DNA from 2 places in the Lysinibacillus sp. FSL R5-0849 genome. Region 1 is predicted to be linked to the other one. Evidence: riboswitches for the same ligand, from Rfam matches in the RefSeq annotation. Region 1 holds a riboswitch; the other holds the start of a gene.
The links. Region 1 has a riboswitch for S-adenosylmethionine ahead of MKY80_RS21790 (cyclase family protein). Riboswitches for the same ligand answer to the same signal wherever they lie in the genome.
Positions count from the first base shown of each region.

Region 2: it holds a riboswitch for S-adenosylmethionine, as region 1 does, so the genes downstream of both, MKY80_RS02195 (MetQ/NlpA family ABC transporter substrate-binding protein) here and MKY80_RS21790 (cyclase family protein) in region 1, are expected to answer to the same signal.

Region 1 is NZ_CP152004.1:4,392,061-4,400,308, forward strand. Features, by position in the region: gene MKY80_RS21765 (helix-turn-helix domain-containing protein) at 1-352, opposite strand, end outside; gene MKY80_RS21770 (MFS transporter) at 463-1,647, shown strand; gene MKY80_RS21775 (ABC transporter substrate-binding protein) at 1,807-2,757, shown strand; gene MKY80_RS21780 (helix-turn-helix domain-containing protein) at 2,836-4,407, shown strand; gene MKY80_RS21785 (hypothetical protein) at 4,557-4,958, shown strand; SAM riboswitch class I at 5,057-5,163, shown strand; gene MKY80_RS21790 (cyclase family protein) at 5,252-5,989, shown strand; gene MKY80_RS21795 (DedA family protein) at 6,019-6,615, opposite strand; gene MKY80_RS21800 (Cof-type HAD-IIB family hydrolase) at 6,689-7,462, opposite strand; gene MKY80_RS21805 (DUF2225 domain-containing protein) at 7,788-8,248, shown strand, end outside.
Region 2 is NZ_CP152004.1:452,837-461,084, reverse strand. Features, by position in the region: gene MKY80_RS02215 (PucR family transcriptional regulator ligand-binding domain-containing protein) at 1-733, shown strand, start outside; gene MKY80_RS02210 (carbon-nitrogen family hydrolase) at 780-1,574, opposite strand; gene MKY80_RS02205 (pyridoxal phosphate-dependent aminotransferase) at 1,671-2,834, shown strand; gene MKY80_RS02200 (PPC domain-containing DNA-binding protein) at 2,882-3,385, opposite strand; SAM riboswitch class I at 3,508-3,613, shown strand; gene MKY80_RS02195 (MetQ/NlpA family ABC transporter substrate-binding protein) at 3,702-4,532, shown strand; gene MKY80_RS02190 (ATP-binding cassette domain-containing protein) at 4,627-5,652, shown strand; gene MKY80_RS02185 (methionine ABC transporter permease) at 5,645-6,307, shown strand; gene MKY80_RS02180 (enoyl-CoA hydratase-related protein) at 6,321-7,100, shown strand; gene MKY80_RS02175 (alpha-hydroxy acid oxidase) at 7,115-8,248, shown strand, end outside.

The DNA.
Region 1 (8,248 bases):
CACGTTGTTTTAACAGTACATCTTCACCTTTATCCTGTAATAATTCAACATGCTTTTCGCCCCAAGTGCAAAGCATGTTCAAAATAGGTTCCATACCGTGTCCATAAGACGTTAAGGAATATTCAACTTTTGGTGGTACTTGATTGAATACTTTTCGATGGATTAATCCAGCCTGCTCCAATTCTCTCAATTGATTTGTGAGCATTTTTTGTGAAATCCCCGGAATCAATCGCCGAAATTCATTTGTACGAATTTTACCATGGTGGTTTAAATGACAAAGAATAATTGGTTTCCATTTACCACCAATAACTTCAAGTGTAGCTTCAACACCAATATTATAAACTTTTTGCATCGTAAACCCCCTGTAATATTCAAAAGTAACTAAAAGTACTCTACGTGCCTTTTTGGTATGTATGAATAGTACTACACTCGATAAAAAAAATCAAAGGAGATTGTTTTAGTATGTCACAATCAAAAAAGCCAAATGCTACATTAACTTTATTAGCACTTGCAATCAGTGCATTTGGTATAGGGTCCACTGAATTTATCAGTGTTGGGCTTCTACCATTAATTACGGATGACTTCGGTATATCTTTAAGTACAGCTGGATTAACTGTTTCTATATACGCACTGGGCGTTACTATTGGAGCTCCATTATTAACAGCCTTCACATCTCGCCTTAGTCGAAAAACTGTATTATTGCTTGTTATGACCATTTTTATAATCGGTAATTTAACTGCAGCTATCGCACCTATTTTCTCCATATTGATTATAGGTCGTATTATTTCTGCATTAGCACATGGTGTGTTTATGTCGATCGCTTCTGTTATAGCTGCTGATGTAGTTGAACCTAATAAGCGAGCAAGTGCTATTGCCTTTATGTTTACGGGATTAACATTAGCTACTGTGACAGGTGTCCCACTTGGTACATTTATTGGACAAATAACAGACTGGCGTATGTCGTTCATTTTTATTGTCATGATAGGAATTATCGGTTTAATAAGTAATGCTTTGTTAGTACCTCATCAATTATCTAAAGGTAATCCCATTTCTTTACACGATATTGGCAAAGTATTAGGCAATATCCGCATGTTATTAATACTTTTCATTACTGCAATCGGCTATGGTGGGGCTTTTGTTGTCTACACCTATGTTTCACCCATTTTAGAACAATATATGGGTTACTCGCCACATGCCGTAATCATTATTCTAGTTGTCTATGGTATTTGCGTTGCTATTGGTAATACACTAGGCGGCCATTTTGCTAACCAACATCCATTACGATCCATCTTTATTATTTTTGTGGGACTTGCCTTGGCGTTACTTGGCATTGGTTTCACTCTTGAGTCACCGATTATAGGGCTAATCATGGTACTGACAATGGGGTTATTTATGTTCATGAATGTCCCAGGATTGCAATTATATGCAGTTCTCCTGTCCGAAAAATATGTGCCATCTGCCATTTCGATGGCTTCAGCATTAAATATTTCTGCTTTTAACGTAGGCATCTTTTTAGGTTCCTATATTGGAGGCGTAATTATTCGTCATCAATCATTAGCACACACGCCTGTTTATGGATTCTTTATGGTTATGCTTGCAGCGGTCGTTACACTCTTATGGCTACTTTTTGATAAAAAGAAACAATAGTGCTCTAAACTTCATTTTGTATAAAAAAGATGTAGAAAATATGTATTGTTTGTTTTTATGTTGTATCCTATAATTTATTTGAATCAAACGAGAATGATTATCATTCTAAATTAAGATAACATTCAATCTGTTTTAGTAAATTTATAGGAGTGAATTGCCATGCGTATCAGTCGATATTTTACATTTGTACTTTTCCTTGTACTGATGTTCGTTTTAAGTGCCTGTGGTTCAAATGAAGCACAAACAAATTCCGAGAGTGAGAATCCAACAAAAGAAGATACACGAGTTGTAGAGGATGGGTTTGGTGAAGTAACAATTCCAACAAATCCACAGCGAGTAGCAGCCATCTATATGGAAGATTATTTAACTGCCTTGGATGTCAAACCCGTTGTGCAATGGTATCACCCATCCTGGGGTAAACAAGATTATTTAGGTTTAGACGTACCTGAGTTTGACGTTACAGGTAGTATGGAAACGTTACTTCAAGCTAAGCCAGATTTAATCATTGTAGATGGTGCGGCAGATAAGGCAAAGTATGAAGAATATTCTAAGATTGCGCCTACTTATCGCTTAAAAGAAGAAATACTACAAGATCCACGTGAGATTGTGAAAACGATAGCTGATGTTTTAAATATCCCTGAGAAAGCAAATGAAATCGTTGATAAATATGAGGAACGTGTTACTAATTTAAAAGCTAAGTTAGATGAATCAGTTGGTGACGAAACTGTTGCCGTTGTTCGTTTAAATGTTGCCGATAAAACATTGGCATTATTCGGAATGAAGAATCGTTACACAGGCTACATTTATACGGAAGCTGGTTTAACTCCACATCCATTAGCTCGTGATATGACAGAGTTCCAAGAGGTCTTGTCTGAAGAAGCTATTCCAGAATTAGATGCTGATCATATTATACTCTTCCCTTCAAATGGCACTTGGGAAACTGAAGAAAATCAAGAGGCGATTAAATGGTTAGATAGTACACTTTGGAAAGCAGTTCCTGCTGTAAAAAATGGACAAGTTTATATTGCCGATCGAACTTATTGGCAGTCTGGTGCCATTACTGCAAACCTACGAAAATATGATGATCTTGAGAAATGGTTCGTGAAATAATTTACAAAAGAAAGCTCTTTAGGGGGCTTTCTTTCTGTTGTTTTCCAAATTTAAACTTTACTTAGGAGTGCGTGGACAATGGGTAATTTAACACAAATCTATCATTTACAAACTATTTCATATACTATTCTGTCAGTGAATATGCAGTCATATAGCCATACATACTTTTCGCTTTTCATCCTTATTAGTGGAAACGGAACACTTAAGACAAATCATGAAACTATCCACCTTATGAAAGAAAAATGTGTGATTATTCCACCTAATAGCCATGTCGAAATTCACACTGCCGATGAGCCTCTCTGCCTGTACCAATTGACATTTAACACGATCTATCTTAGTGAATCCCATGCTCCTACTAGTCTCTTTACAAGTGTTAGAGAACTACGTCTCCTTCCTTTCTCTCAATGCAATAAACTATTAGAAGCTATTTATCGGTGTCGTCAAGCAAAGGATGAACACACTATTTTTGAGCAGCATGTTCGTTTTCAAGAATTGATGCTATTTATTTTTGAACAAAACCAACCGAAGCCTATACTACAAAATGATCGTCAATCTGTAGAGCAATCTATTCAATATTTGCACAAATACTTTGGAAGGGATTGGACTGTTGAACAGTTAGCAGAACTAGCAGAAGTTCCAAGATGGAGTTACTCTCGTATTTTTAAAGATATTACGGGGCAGATTCCTCTTCATTATTTAAATAGTATACGTATTGAAAAGGCCAAACAGTTATTAATGACAACTAATGATCGTGTCTTTGAAATTAGTCAGTCCATTGGCTTTAATAACGAATATTATTTTAATCGTCGTTTTAAAGAGCATGTAGGTATTTCCCCAGGGCAATATCGACGAAGTCAGAGCAATAATGTACGTGTATTTGCACCGTTCTTAGAGGACTTCTTTGTAGCTTTAGGGATTACACCCATTGCTCAATTCAGTCATTCCAAATGGGGAAAACAAGACTATTTAGGTTTGCAGGATGTTCCCGATATCGATGTACAGTTTGGAGAAGTGGATCGTCTCTTTCACTATAAACCAACTTTAATTATGTTAGATGCTGGTATAGAGCGTTGGGAAACTTGTCTTCATTTAAATAAGCTGGCCCCAATCTGTCACCTCAACCACCCTGGGGAGGACTGGCAATCGACTCTCTTTAAAATTGCTGATTTAACAGGGAAAACCTCTATGATGCAAGACATTATCATGGAATATGAGGATAAGGTACAGAAGGCTCGACGAATTCTCGGTAAATCCGTTTATGGGCAAAGTGTTGCATTTCTTCGCATTTCGTCCATTGGCATTACACTGTATGCTGGCCCTGAATGCGGCTATACAGGGCCAATCCTATATCGTGACTTGGGCTTAACGCCTCATCCATTAGTATGGAAAATACCGCTTAACCAGCGTAAAGCTCATCTGACATCAGATCAACTGCTACAGCTAGACGCTGATCATTTGTTTATCACCTTCGACAAGCAACACTCCATTTATGAGCATGAAGAGCGTACTATTTTAAAATCTTCTATGTGGAAAAACCTAAGAGCAGTTAAGAGCAGCTGTGTTTATGAGGTGGATTTTTTAACGTGGATGAATTATGGAATCCTATCACATAGCAAAAAAATAGATGATGTATTAAATGTTCTTGGCTAAAGAACGTAAAGGAAGCTGCCATGGCTTCCTTTTTTGTTTATGTAGCATATTATGTTTTACACTCCTGTACAGGACTATCTTTATCCAAACACCTAAAAAGATCATGATACATAAGATAAGATATCAGCTTTTGGATAGGAGGAATTGAATTGTATTATAATCCTTATCCGTATTTTGTTCACCCCTACCATTACCCAATACCATCGACAGCCCATCACCTTGCAGCTAGACCCTTTTCTCAACATTTAGCAATGCCGACCAGTAATAGTGCCTTTCCCCCTGTTGATACACAAAAATTAATATCTTCAGCTACGCGGATAAAGGCGATTATGCAGCAAGCACAATTACTTACGGATAAAATTGATAGCTCTCAACAATTTGCCCATGATTTAAAAAATGCTGCACAACTTTCAAATAAAACAGATGTCGAAAAATTGATTACATCCACAGGCATCACTACAAAATTCGAAACCAACTATACACCAGATAATTTTAGAATACAGCTTATGGATAGTGGTTGCTGTAGAGTAACGTTAATTTTGAATTGGTAAATAAAAATCTTAACCCTGTAATCCTATAAAAGTTGTAAACTATAAAAATATATGCTAAAGTATTTGTACTATTATTTCTGAAAATTCTTATATTCTATTTCTTATCAAGAGAGACGGAGGGATCGGCCCGATGAAGTCTCAGCAACCAGCTCAATCAGTATGGTGCTAATTCCTTTTGGCAAAATCTAAGCCTGAAAGATGAGAAGACGAACTACCCACGTATGATTCAGGGAGTCCTCTTCTATAGAGGACTCTTTTTTATTTACCATTACTTTTAGAAAGCAGGAAATTAAATGTCTAACGAACTTTTAGAAGCATTGCACTTACTAAAATCAAAACAATGGGTCGATTTGACACATACCTTCGGCCCACATTCACCTCATTTTTTTATGTTTGAAGATGCTAAATTTGAAACATTATTCTCGCATGATGACGGTTTTTTCGCACAGCAGTTTACTTTTCCCGGACAATATGGAACACATATTGACCCACCTATTCACTTTGTAAGAGATACTCGTTTTCTAGATGAACTAGAGCTAAAGGAGCTCGTTCTCCCGCTTATCGTTATTGATAAATCACAAGAGGCTACTAGTAATCATGACTTTACGCTCAGTGTCCAAGATATTCTAGAATTCGAGGCACAACATGGACAAATAGAAGAAGGTACTTTTGTGGCACTGCGAACAGATTGGAGTAAGCGTTGGCCCGATAAAGAAGCATTCAATAATAAAGATGTGGATGGCCATAATCATCTTCCAGGCTGGGGCTTGGAGGCATTACAATTTTTATTCAAGGAACGTAAAGTAAGTGCAATCGGTCATGAAACTTTTGATACCGATTCTGCTACTGATTTTCGTCAAAGCGGCAAATTGGATGGAGAATATTTTGTCCTTGATCAAGACACCTATCAAATTGAGCTTATGACTAATTTGGACAAGCTTCCTCCAAAAGGGGCTATTATTTTTAATATTGTACCTAAGCCTGAAAAAGCATCTGGATTCCCTGTTCGATCATTTGCCATTTTGCCATAATAAAAAGTCGGTACGAATCATACCGACTTTTACTTTTGTACGTTTCTTTTTTTCAATAAATAATAAACGATTAACATGACAAGGACAAACAGTAAGATGACATAAATACTGTAATGGGACAAATAGTAACCGACGAATCGCCACTTCTCCCCTAATACTTTTCCTAATGTTATAAATGTGAACGTCCAAATAAATGCTCCTGTATAAGCAAAGAATGCGAATTTCTTATAGGGATAATTATTAATAGCCGCAATATAAGCTGTCAGATGGCGTACACCTGGAATAAAATAGCCCACTATTAATAAAAAAGGACCTACTTTCGTAAACATTTTTTTAGTAAAATCAATTTTTTGCTCAGTTATATGAAATTTTGGCCCATATTTCTGCAAGAGCGGTAAGCCAAATCGGTGGCCGATATAGTAGCTTAAAGTAATACCTCCCATGGCGCCAATCAGGGCGCTTACTAACGCTGGGATATGTTCAAGACTTTCTCGATAAACACTATAGCCTACATAAGTTAAAAATACTTCATCAGGAAGTGGCAACCCAACAATGCCTCCAATTAGGATTACAATGATGCCAAAATACCCGTAATGTTCAATTAGAGATTGCACATGCTGCGCCATTTTCCGACCACCTAACACCTTTTCTATACAGTCATAACCGTATCCCTAAAAAATTGCTCAAGCAAATATGTCGTTAAATAATGTGAAGCTGACGTAAAGCAAAATCTATGCCACCTTCAATGGATTTCTTTGTAACAAAATCTGCAGCATTTTTTAGAGCTTGGCTCCCATTTCCCATGGCAACCCCGAGGCCAACCTGCTCTAGCATATCTATATCATTCTCTCCATCTCCAAAAGCTATTGCATCCTTAGAATTAATCTCAAAATAATCCAGTACAGCCTTCACAGCTATCGACTTGGACACATCCTGCTGTAAGACATTCACAATATAAGGATGCCATCGTTGCCGTAATATATTCGAAAATTGACAAGCTAATCTTTTTTCAGCCTGCTCATCTGCATAAAGACACATAAGAAAAACCTCTTCTTCTATAATGCTGTCATTTCTAACGGGAAAATCACGTAAAGACAATGTCTCTTGCATCGCGCTTAAGGCTAACGGATTTTGAATAGCATTCATCGTAAGTTGTTCTGTAAAAAATGTTAAGGAATGCTGTTGTTGCTGTGCAAAAGCTTGAACATTTTGAACAATGCCCTTATCAATCGGAATTTTATGTATGACAACATCCTTGTGCTTCACATATGCTCCATTTGCCGTAATAAAGGTTTCAATTCCCAAACTTTTCAGCTCTTCACACATGGACAATGGCCTTCCTGTCGCAGCCACTAGATGAATCCCTTTATCCTGTAGTAGGTGAATGGCCTGCCTTGTACTTTCTTCCACAGCGCCATCCTCATAATTGACCAGAGTACCATCCACATCAAAAAACACTATTTTAAATGTCATTTACTTCATCCTCTCGCACATAACTTTTGAACTATACAATTCAAATTGTCTATGAAATAAATTGTATATAATTCGACAAAATTCGCTCGAACTATATAACTTACTTTAAGTACACCGATAAATACTATTACAAGCTTATTTCTAATGATATTTAACTAAAAATGTAAGAATTATTTTTAATTTAATAATTCTAAAGGAGTATACCAAAGAACACAGAATTGTTAAAATGATAGATAATGAATTAAATACATTGAACGATTATCGATTGCGTTTAAATAGAACAAAAGAAATACTAATTCTAGAGCATGCAAAGGAGTTGATTCTTATGGCATTTAACATCTACTACTATGAAAGTAGCGTAGATTGTAAATTTTGCAAAAAGCATTTTACAACGTATAAAGTACGCCCAAATCGATATAAAATTATCGAGGAACAAACAGATTTCATGCCCGTCTATGATGGCCTAAACCCTTTGCTGTATGAAGTTGCTGTGTGCCCACATTGTGGCTTTGCTTTCCATAAATCCATGACGCGGACATACGGACCTTTCATGCAGCTCATAGATGAACTATACATTAAAGAGCTACAGAAACCTATGAATATCTGTCAGGAACGTACAATCGATGATGCCATTATAAGCTTTAAGCTGGCCTATCTAGTATCTCGCGCATCAATGGAAGAATCGCTTTTGATGGCAAATTTCGCATTAAAAATTGCCTGGTTATATCGTTTGAAAAACGACGAAGAATCTGAAAAACGCTACCTTTTTGCCGCTAGAGATTTTTA
Region 2 (8,248 bases), 730 kb from region 1:
CTATAAATTTATCGTTTCTCACTATACTAACTATTCACAATCTAGTGGGGCTGTCTTTGTTTTGGCCACTCCCAATACAGTAATGAAAGCGCAGGAGGATATTGTCTATAGTAAACTTTATTATCGTAATCTCTTTGAACAGCATGGCTTTATCCCATTTTTATTCGAAAGAAAAAGCTATGTCATTTTTATTTTACTTCATACAAAAGATTGTCGAGCGATTCGAGAAATACTAAATAGCATCTTTACCTCACTGCCCAAAACTGATTTTTATAAAAAACAGCAAACTCAAGGGTTTCAAATAGCAGTTGGTAAAGTTGTAGCTGATGTACAAGAAATCTCCAAAAGCTATCAAACTGCATTAGAAACATTATATATTTGCCGCAAAGTGCAAACTTCCTCGTTCTTTTATGATGATTTGCATTTGTATCATTTAATCTATAAATTACAAATGCAGGTGAATTTAAAGGAAGTTATAAACGACTATTTACAGCCAGTTATTGAGTACGATGAAAAATATAACAGCAAGCTTCTTGAAACCTTACAAGTCTATTTACAATCAAATGGCTCCAAGCAGCAAACGGCTAATCAATTGTTTATCGTTCGTCAAACACTGTATCACCGCTTAAAAAAGCTTGAAAATTTACTCGGGGAAAATTTCATGAAGGGTCATAATCGCATTACACTGGAATTTATGCTCCTTGCAAATTCCTTAATTGATGACAAGAGTTAAAAAATAGGCACGTTCAAGAGCTCTCCCCCTTCAACGTGCCATCTCATTATCCTTTCACCACAACATCTTGATAAAGTCCTGGTCGACGATCATCGTATACAGGAATTCTTCCACGTACTTCATCAACAATGGAGAAATCCACATCAATTACTGCTATTTCCTCTTCTTCAGCACCAACCCAAAGCACTTCACCCCATGGCTGAATAATCATCGATTGCCCATTAAAGTTTTCTACTTTTCTCGAAATACGGTTAACTGCTATAACAAAGCATTGGTTTTCAATCGCTCGTGCTTGCAGCAATGTTTTCCAATGATCAATTCTAGGCGTCGGCCATTGAGCTGGTACAAACAGCACCTTCGCTCCTCGGAGGGCATGCGCACGTAACCATTCAGGGAAACGAATATCATAGCAAATGACACCAGCCGCCTCAATAGGTCCTAGCGCGAATCGATTCATATCATCTCCAGCTTCTAAGTAAAGATGCTCGTCCATTAAACGGAAAAGATGGGCTTTGTTATATTCCCCAACAAGTAATCCATTGTTATCAAATGTATACATCGTATTGTAAAACTTGTCGTCCTTTTTTATTGAAACGGAGCCACCGACAATATGTACACTAAGTTCCTTCGCTAAGTTAGCTAAAAATGCCTTTGTACGCTCACCGTTAACATCCGCCAATTCTGGTAGCTTCTCTAGTGCGTAGCCCGTATTCCACATTTCTGGAAGCACAATAATTTCTGCCCCTAGTTTTGCGGCTTCACGAATCTTGTCCTCTGCCCGTATAAAATTTTCTTCTACTTTGCCGAAGCCAACGTTTAACTGAATACAACCGATTTTCATATTCATTCCTCCTCTAGACAATTAACAAAAAAAGTACTACTATTTGCTTCATATTCTTCAATAATAATTATTATATTCTGAAAAAGGTGATCATGCATGGAATTCTCTAAAAAACTACAGCAATTACCCACTCAATTTTTTGCAGCGCTTGTCCAAAAAGTAAACAATGCCCTGGAAGAAGGTCGTGATGTGATTAATCTCGGGCAAGGAAATCCCGACCAACCTACGCCTACTCATATCATTCAAGCATTGCAGGAAGCAGCTGAAAATCCTCAAAACCACAAATATTCACCTTTTCGTGGTATCGCCGAATTACGTCAAGCGGCTGCCGACTTTTATAAACGGGAATATGATGTGGAGATTGATCCTGATACTGAAGTAGCGATTCTTGGTGGCACAAAAATTGGTCTTGTTGAGCTACCTTTGGCTGTGTTAAATCCAGGCGATACTATGCTATTACCAGACCCGGGCTATCCAGACTACTTATCTGGTGTTGTATTAGGTGATGTTAATTTTGAAGTGATGCCACTTTTTGCTGAAAATAATTTCTTACCTGATTATGATGCCCTATCTAAAGAAGTTAAGGAGAAAGCAAAGTTACTTTACTTAAATTACCCAAATAATCCTACGGGTGGTACAGCTACACTTGAATTTTTTGAAGAAACCATTCGTTTTGCTAAAGAGCATAATATCATCGTATCACATGATTTTGCTTATGGTGCAATTGGATTTGATGGCAATAAACCTATTAGTTTCTTACAGTCCAATGGTGCAAAAGAAGTTGGAATCGAAATGTACACATTATCAAAGACTTATAATATGGCAGGTTGGCGCATAGGCTTTGCTGTTGGTAATGCTGATTTGATTGCCGCGATTAATCTTATTCAAGATCATTTGTTTTGTAGTCAATTTCCTGCTATTCAACAAGCAGCAGCTGTTGCCCTTACATCTTCACAGGAATGTGCAGATGAGCTAAGAGCTACCTATGAGCGTCGTCGAAATGTTCTAATCGAAGAAGCTCATAGAATCGGATGGCAAGTAACGGCACCAAAGGGCACCTTCTTTGCCTGGCTCTCTGTCCCATTAGGTTTTACTAGTGAACAATTTGCCGATATTTTGCTCGACAAAGCTGATATTGCGGTAGCCGCAGGAAATGGCTTTGGTCAATATGGGGAAGGCTATGTGCGCATTGGCTTGCTTGTAAGCGAGGAACGGTTACGAGAAGCCATGCATAGAATTGAGCAATTAAAATTATTTTAAACATGGAACAAAATGGAGTCCTGTAGCTTTACTAGCTACAGGACTTACTATTTTTCAATTTTCCTTGGAAGATCTAACCCATGTTCTAATGGATAAAATTGTACGTGACCTGTTTCATCATCCAACTGACGTATATGCTGAATGCCTTGAACTTCTGCCAGCACTACATCTGCTGTTATGACGATATTTCCGCCCTTTATAAAATGACCGCCTGAAACCACTCCCCATTGATCGCTCATGGAACCATGGAAATGCGTTTCATATTGTGCATCACGCTTACAAACAACTCCTGAACCTTGGATAAACTCGAGTGGCCCCTCTTTCTCAACCACATCACTAAATCGAACTTTAATGTGGGAAGTTTCATCAGGTACTAAATAAACAAAGCTACTTTTTTGAAAACTACCAATACAACTAATAATGGTTGCTGATTCAATTTTATTCTCTTCACAAAGTGCCTCAATTCCTTCAATGATGTCTGTTCCCATGAGAAGACGTGCACTAATCACCTTACCAAATGAACCTATGCCATAATTAACTCTTACGGACAATCTTCTCCCTCCTTCACGACAAAATATTATAACAATATAAAAAATTTCAAAAATATTTATTGACTTACTATACCCTATAAATTATATTAGTTCTATCGGAAATACAAAAATATAATATGAATCTCTTATCAAGAGTAGCTGAGGGACTGGCCCTATGAAGCTCGGCAACCTCCTTTTATAAAGGAAGGTGCTAAATCCTGCAAACGAAATTCGTTTGATAGATAAGAGAGGACTTTTTTCATGAGCCTCTCTTAATTTGTAAGAGAGTTTTTTTTATTTTCAAAAACCGATAAAACAATTTTTGGAGGTAGTTTTCATGAAGAAGAAAAATAAATTTTTAGTAGGTTTAGCAAGTCTTACATTAGTAGCAGCACTAGCGGGCTGTGGCTCTAAAGATGATAGCAAAGGAAAAGGCGAAGCTATCGATGAAAATAAAATTGTTGTGGGTGTCACTTCAGGACCTCATGAGCAAATTGCAGAGGTAGCTGCTAAAGTTGCAAAGGAAAAAGGTCTAGAAGTAGAACTAAAATCATTTTCTGATTATGTTTTACCAAATACATCCTTAGCAGAAGGAGATCTTGATGCAAACAGCTATCAGCATAAGCCTTTCCTGGATACATTTAATAAAGATCACGATACAGATTTAGTACCGGTTGGCAAAACAATTTTAAATCCAATGGGTATTTACTCTGAAAAATATAAATCATTGGATGATGTTCCTGAAGGCGCAACATTTGGCTTACCGAATGACCCAACAAATGGAGCGCGTGCTCTCTTTGTTTTACAAGAGGCAGGCTATATTAAATTAAAAGATGGAGCGGACTTAACAGCATCTGTTCGTGACGTGGAAGAAAACAAAAAGAATTTAAAATTCATAGAATTAGAAGCTGCACAAATTCCTAAGCAGCTTAGTGAAGTAGATGTAGCTGCTATTAATACTAACTTTGCGCTGGAAGCTGGCATTAATCCGCAAGAGGACTCTATTCTTTTAGAATCTACTGACTCTCCATATGTGAACTACATTGTCGTTCGTGCAGAAAATGAAAACGACCCAACGATTAAAAAGTTCATTGAGGCCTATCAATCTGATGAAGTGCGCCAATTCATTGAAGAGGAATTCAAAGGTTCTGTAATCCCTAGCTGGTAATACGTGCGATAAGCTAAAGAATCTGCCAAATTTCCACTATGGAAACCGCGCAGATTCTTGCTTTTTAGAAGTTAAGAAAGGAGCAATCAATCTGATGATTCAATTACAAAATATTTCAAAAGAATATAAGACAAAAAAAGGCAGTATTAAGGCTGTGGATGGAATCAATCTTCATGTAAAAAAAGGGCAAATTCATGGTGTAATTGGGTATAGTGGTGCCGGTAAAAGTACGCTGATTCGTTGTGTTAATTTACTAGAGCGTCCTTCAGCAGGCAAAGTCTTGATTGACAATGTGGATATTACTACCCTTTCACTTCATGACTTACGTCAAACACGACAAAAGATTGGTATGATTTTTCAACATTTTAATCTCTTAAAGACAGCAACTGTTTATAACAATATTGCAGTTCCCTTAAAGCTACTTGGTTATAACGAAACAGAAGTCAAAAATCGTGTGGCTAAATATGCCGAAATTGTAGGTTTAACAGAAAAGCTAGATAGCTACCCTAATCAGCTTTCAGGTGGACAAAAGCAACGTGTCGCAATTGCACGCGCTCTAGCGCAAGAGCCAGAAATTTTACTTAGTGATGAAGCAACAAGTGCGCTTGATCCTGAGACTACAGAGGCTATTCTTGAACTATTGTTAAAAATTAATCGTGAATTAGGAATTACAATCCTACTGATTACACATGAAATGAATGTCATTCAGAAAATTTGTGATGAGGTATCTGTTCTAGAGGCAGGGAAAGTAGTTGAATTTGGTACGGCTATTGAGCTCTTTGCAAAACCACAACACCCTACTACAAGAAAGTTCTTAAGTACTATTTCACAACGTAACTTAACTCCTTCTCTTATTGAGCAGTTAAATGTTTCAGGTAGCGTCATTCGTTTAACATTTCTTGGAGAAAGTACTGGTAAGCCATTATTAGCTGAAGTGAGCAAAGTATATGATGTACAACCAAACATTTTAACAGCCAATATTATTGAATTAAAAAACGGCATTGTTGGTAATATTGTGGTGCATTTAAACGGAGAGCCCAACATTGTTCAAAAGGCGCTAACCTATTTTGCAGAGAATGGCGTTACTGTGGAAGAGTTAGGAGGAGAGATCCATGAATAATTTCTTTAATGATTGGTCAGAGGTTATTGGCAAAGCAATTATCGAAACATTTCAAATGGTCGGAATTTCATTATTCTTTTCGATTTTAATTGGAATACCTTTAGGCCTTTTAATTGTTTTAACACGACCTGGTCAATCCTTTGAAAATAAATTTTTCTATCAATTTTTTAATCTAGTCATCAATATTATCCGTTCAGTGCCATTCATCATCTTACTATTCTTCATTTTACCTTTTACAAAGGTTATCGTCGGTACAACGATTGGCGTTAAAGGCGTTATTGTTCCGCTTGTAGTTTATACGGCTCCTTATATTGCACGACTGATGGAGTCAGCGCTTTTAGAAGTTGATTCGGGCGTTGTCGAAGCCTACACAGCTATGGGTATTAAACGTCGCCATATCATTTGGCATGTATTATTACGCGAAGCACGCCCATCCATTATTTTAGGCTTAACAATCGCTACAATTGGATTGATTGGCGCAACAGCAATGGCGGGAATGGTTGGTGCTGGTGGATTAGGTGACCTAGCTTACCGTTATGGTCATTTACGCTATGAGGTAGATGTCATGTATGCAACGGTGTTTATTTTAATCATCCTTGTACAAAGCATACAATCCATAGGTAACCGCATTTCAGCCAAATTGAAGAAAGACTAGGAGGAGGATATCCATGTCAACTGAGATTTATGTAGAAAAAAACGGCTATATCGCAACGCTAGTGTTAAACCGTCCTGACAAACGAAATTCTTTATCGAGGGCAATGTTCCAAGCGATCATAGACGAGCTAGAACAGTTACGTACAGATATGTCTATCAAGCTATTAATTGTGCGCGGTGTCAATGAAGTCGCCTTTTCCTCAGGTGCTGATATTAGTGAGTTTTTAGATATTCGTTATGCTGCGGATAATGCTAAAGCCTATAATGATCTAGCTTTAAAGGCTATTGATGCCCTCTATAAATTCCCACATCCTACGATTGCCATGATTCAGGGCTTAGCGATTGGCGGCGGCTTAGAGTTAGCCAATGCTTGTGACTTTAGATTGGCGACACCAAAGAGTAAGCTTGGCATTACCGCTGCCAACATTGGGATTGTCTATAATCTTGAAAGCACTAAACGTCTTATTAATATTGTTGGTGTCGCGAAGGCTAAAGAGATTTTATACACAGCAAACATTTTTACAGCAGAGGAAGGCAAAAGCATTGGTTTGATTACTGCCCTTCATGAGCCGCAGGAAATTGAAAATGCCACTATGCAATTTGCTGAGCATCTTTTAAGTAAATCATCTATTGCCAATGCAGGTAGTAAAAAAATAATTCAAGCTATAATGGATGGAGAAAATGCAGAGAGTGATGAGCTGGCTCAATTGATTCTCGATTCATTTAGTTCTGATGATTATAACGAAGGTATTCAAGCTTTTTTAAATAAAAGAAAGCCTATTTTCAATAAATAAGTGAGGTAGTAACGATGACAAATACAACTGATGGTGACCTACTCTTAAAAAATATCACTGCCCAAGCCCCCTTCCCCATTTGCTTTGCTGATTTAGAAAAAGCAGTAGCGGAAAAAATTCCAGCTGGGCCATTCGGCTACATTCGCTCAGGTGCTGGCGGTGAACAAACATTACGTAATAATCGTTCAGCTTTTGAAAAATACTCCATTGTTCCCCGCTTCTTAAATGATGTTTCAAACGTTCATACAACCATTAATTTGTTCGGGAAAACATACCCAACGCCATTGCTCTTTGCCCCTGTCGGCATGAACGGAATGGTTCACGAGGAAGGTGAACTTGCCGCTGTACGCGCTGCCCAGCAATTAAATATGCCATATATTCAAAGCACAGTCTCCACCTATGCACTCGAAGATGTTGCCGAAGCTGCCCCTTCAGCAACAAAATGGTTTCAATTGTATTGGTCTACAAATGAAGAAATTGCATTTAGTATGGCCGCACGAGCAGAGTCAGCAGGCTTTGAAGCTATTGTTTTAACAGTCGATACAGTAATGCTTGGATGGCGAGAAGAAGATGTACGCAATCAATTTTCACCATTAAAGCTAGGCTACGCAAAAGGAAATTACATAAATGATCCTGTCTTTATGGCTTCTTTGCCTAATGATTCATTTGAATCGTATGTACAAGGCGTCTTGCAAAATGTCTTCCACCCTACACTCAATTGGGAACATGTTCGTGAATTAAAACGGCGTACAAATCTTCCTATATTACTAAAGGGAATTTTACATCCTGAAGATGCAAAGCTAGCCCTTGAAAATGGGATTGACGGTATTATCGTATCGAACCATGGCGGCCGACAATTAGATGGTGTTATTGGTTCACTTGATGCCCTTCCCCCCATCGTGAGTGCTGTCAATGGACAAATCCCTATTATTTTAGATAGTGGTGTATATCGCGGGATGGATGCCTTAAAAGCACTTGCTTTAGGAGCAGATGCTGTAGCAATTGGGCGTCCCTTCGTCTATGGCCTAGCCCTTGAGGGACAACAAGGTGCCGAAAAAGTAATGACAAATATCTATGATGAATTAAAGGTTTCCATTGCACTAGCAGGGACAACCTCCGTTGAAGGGTTACGTACGATTACATTAGTC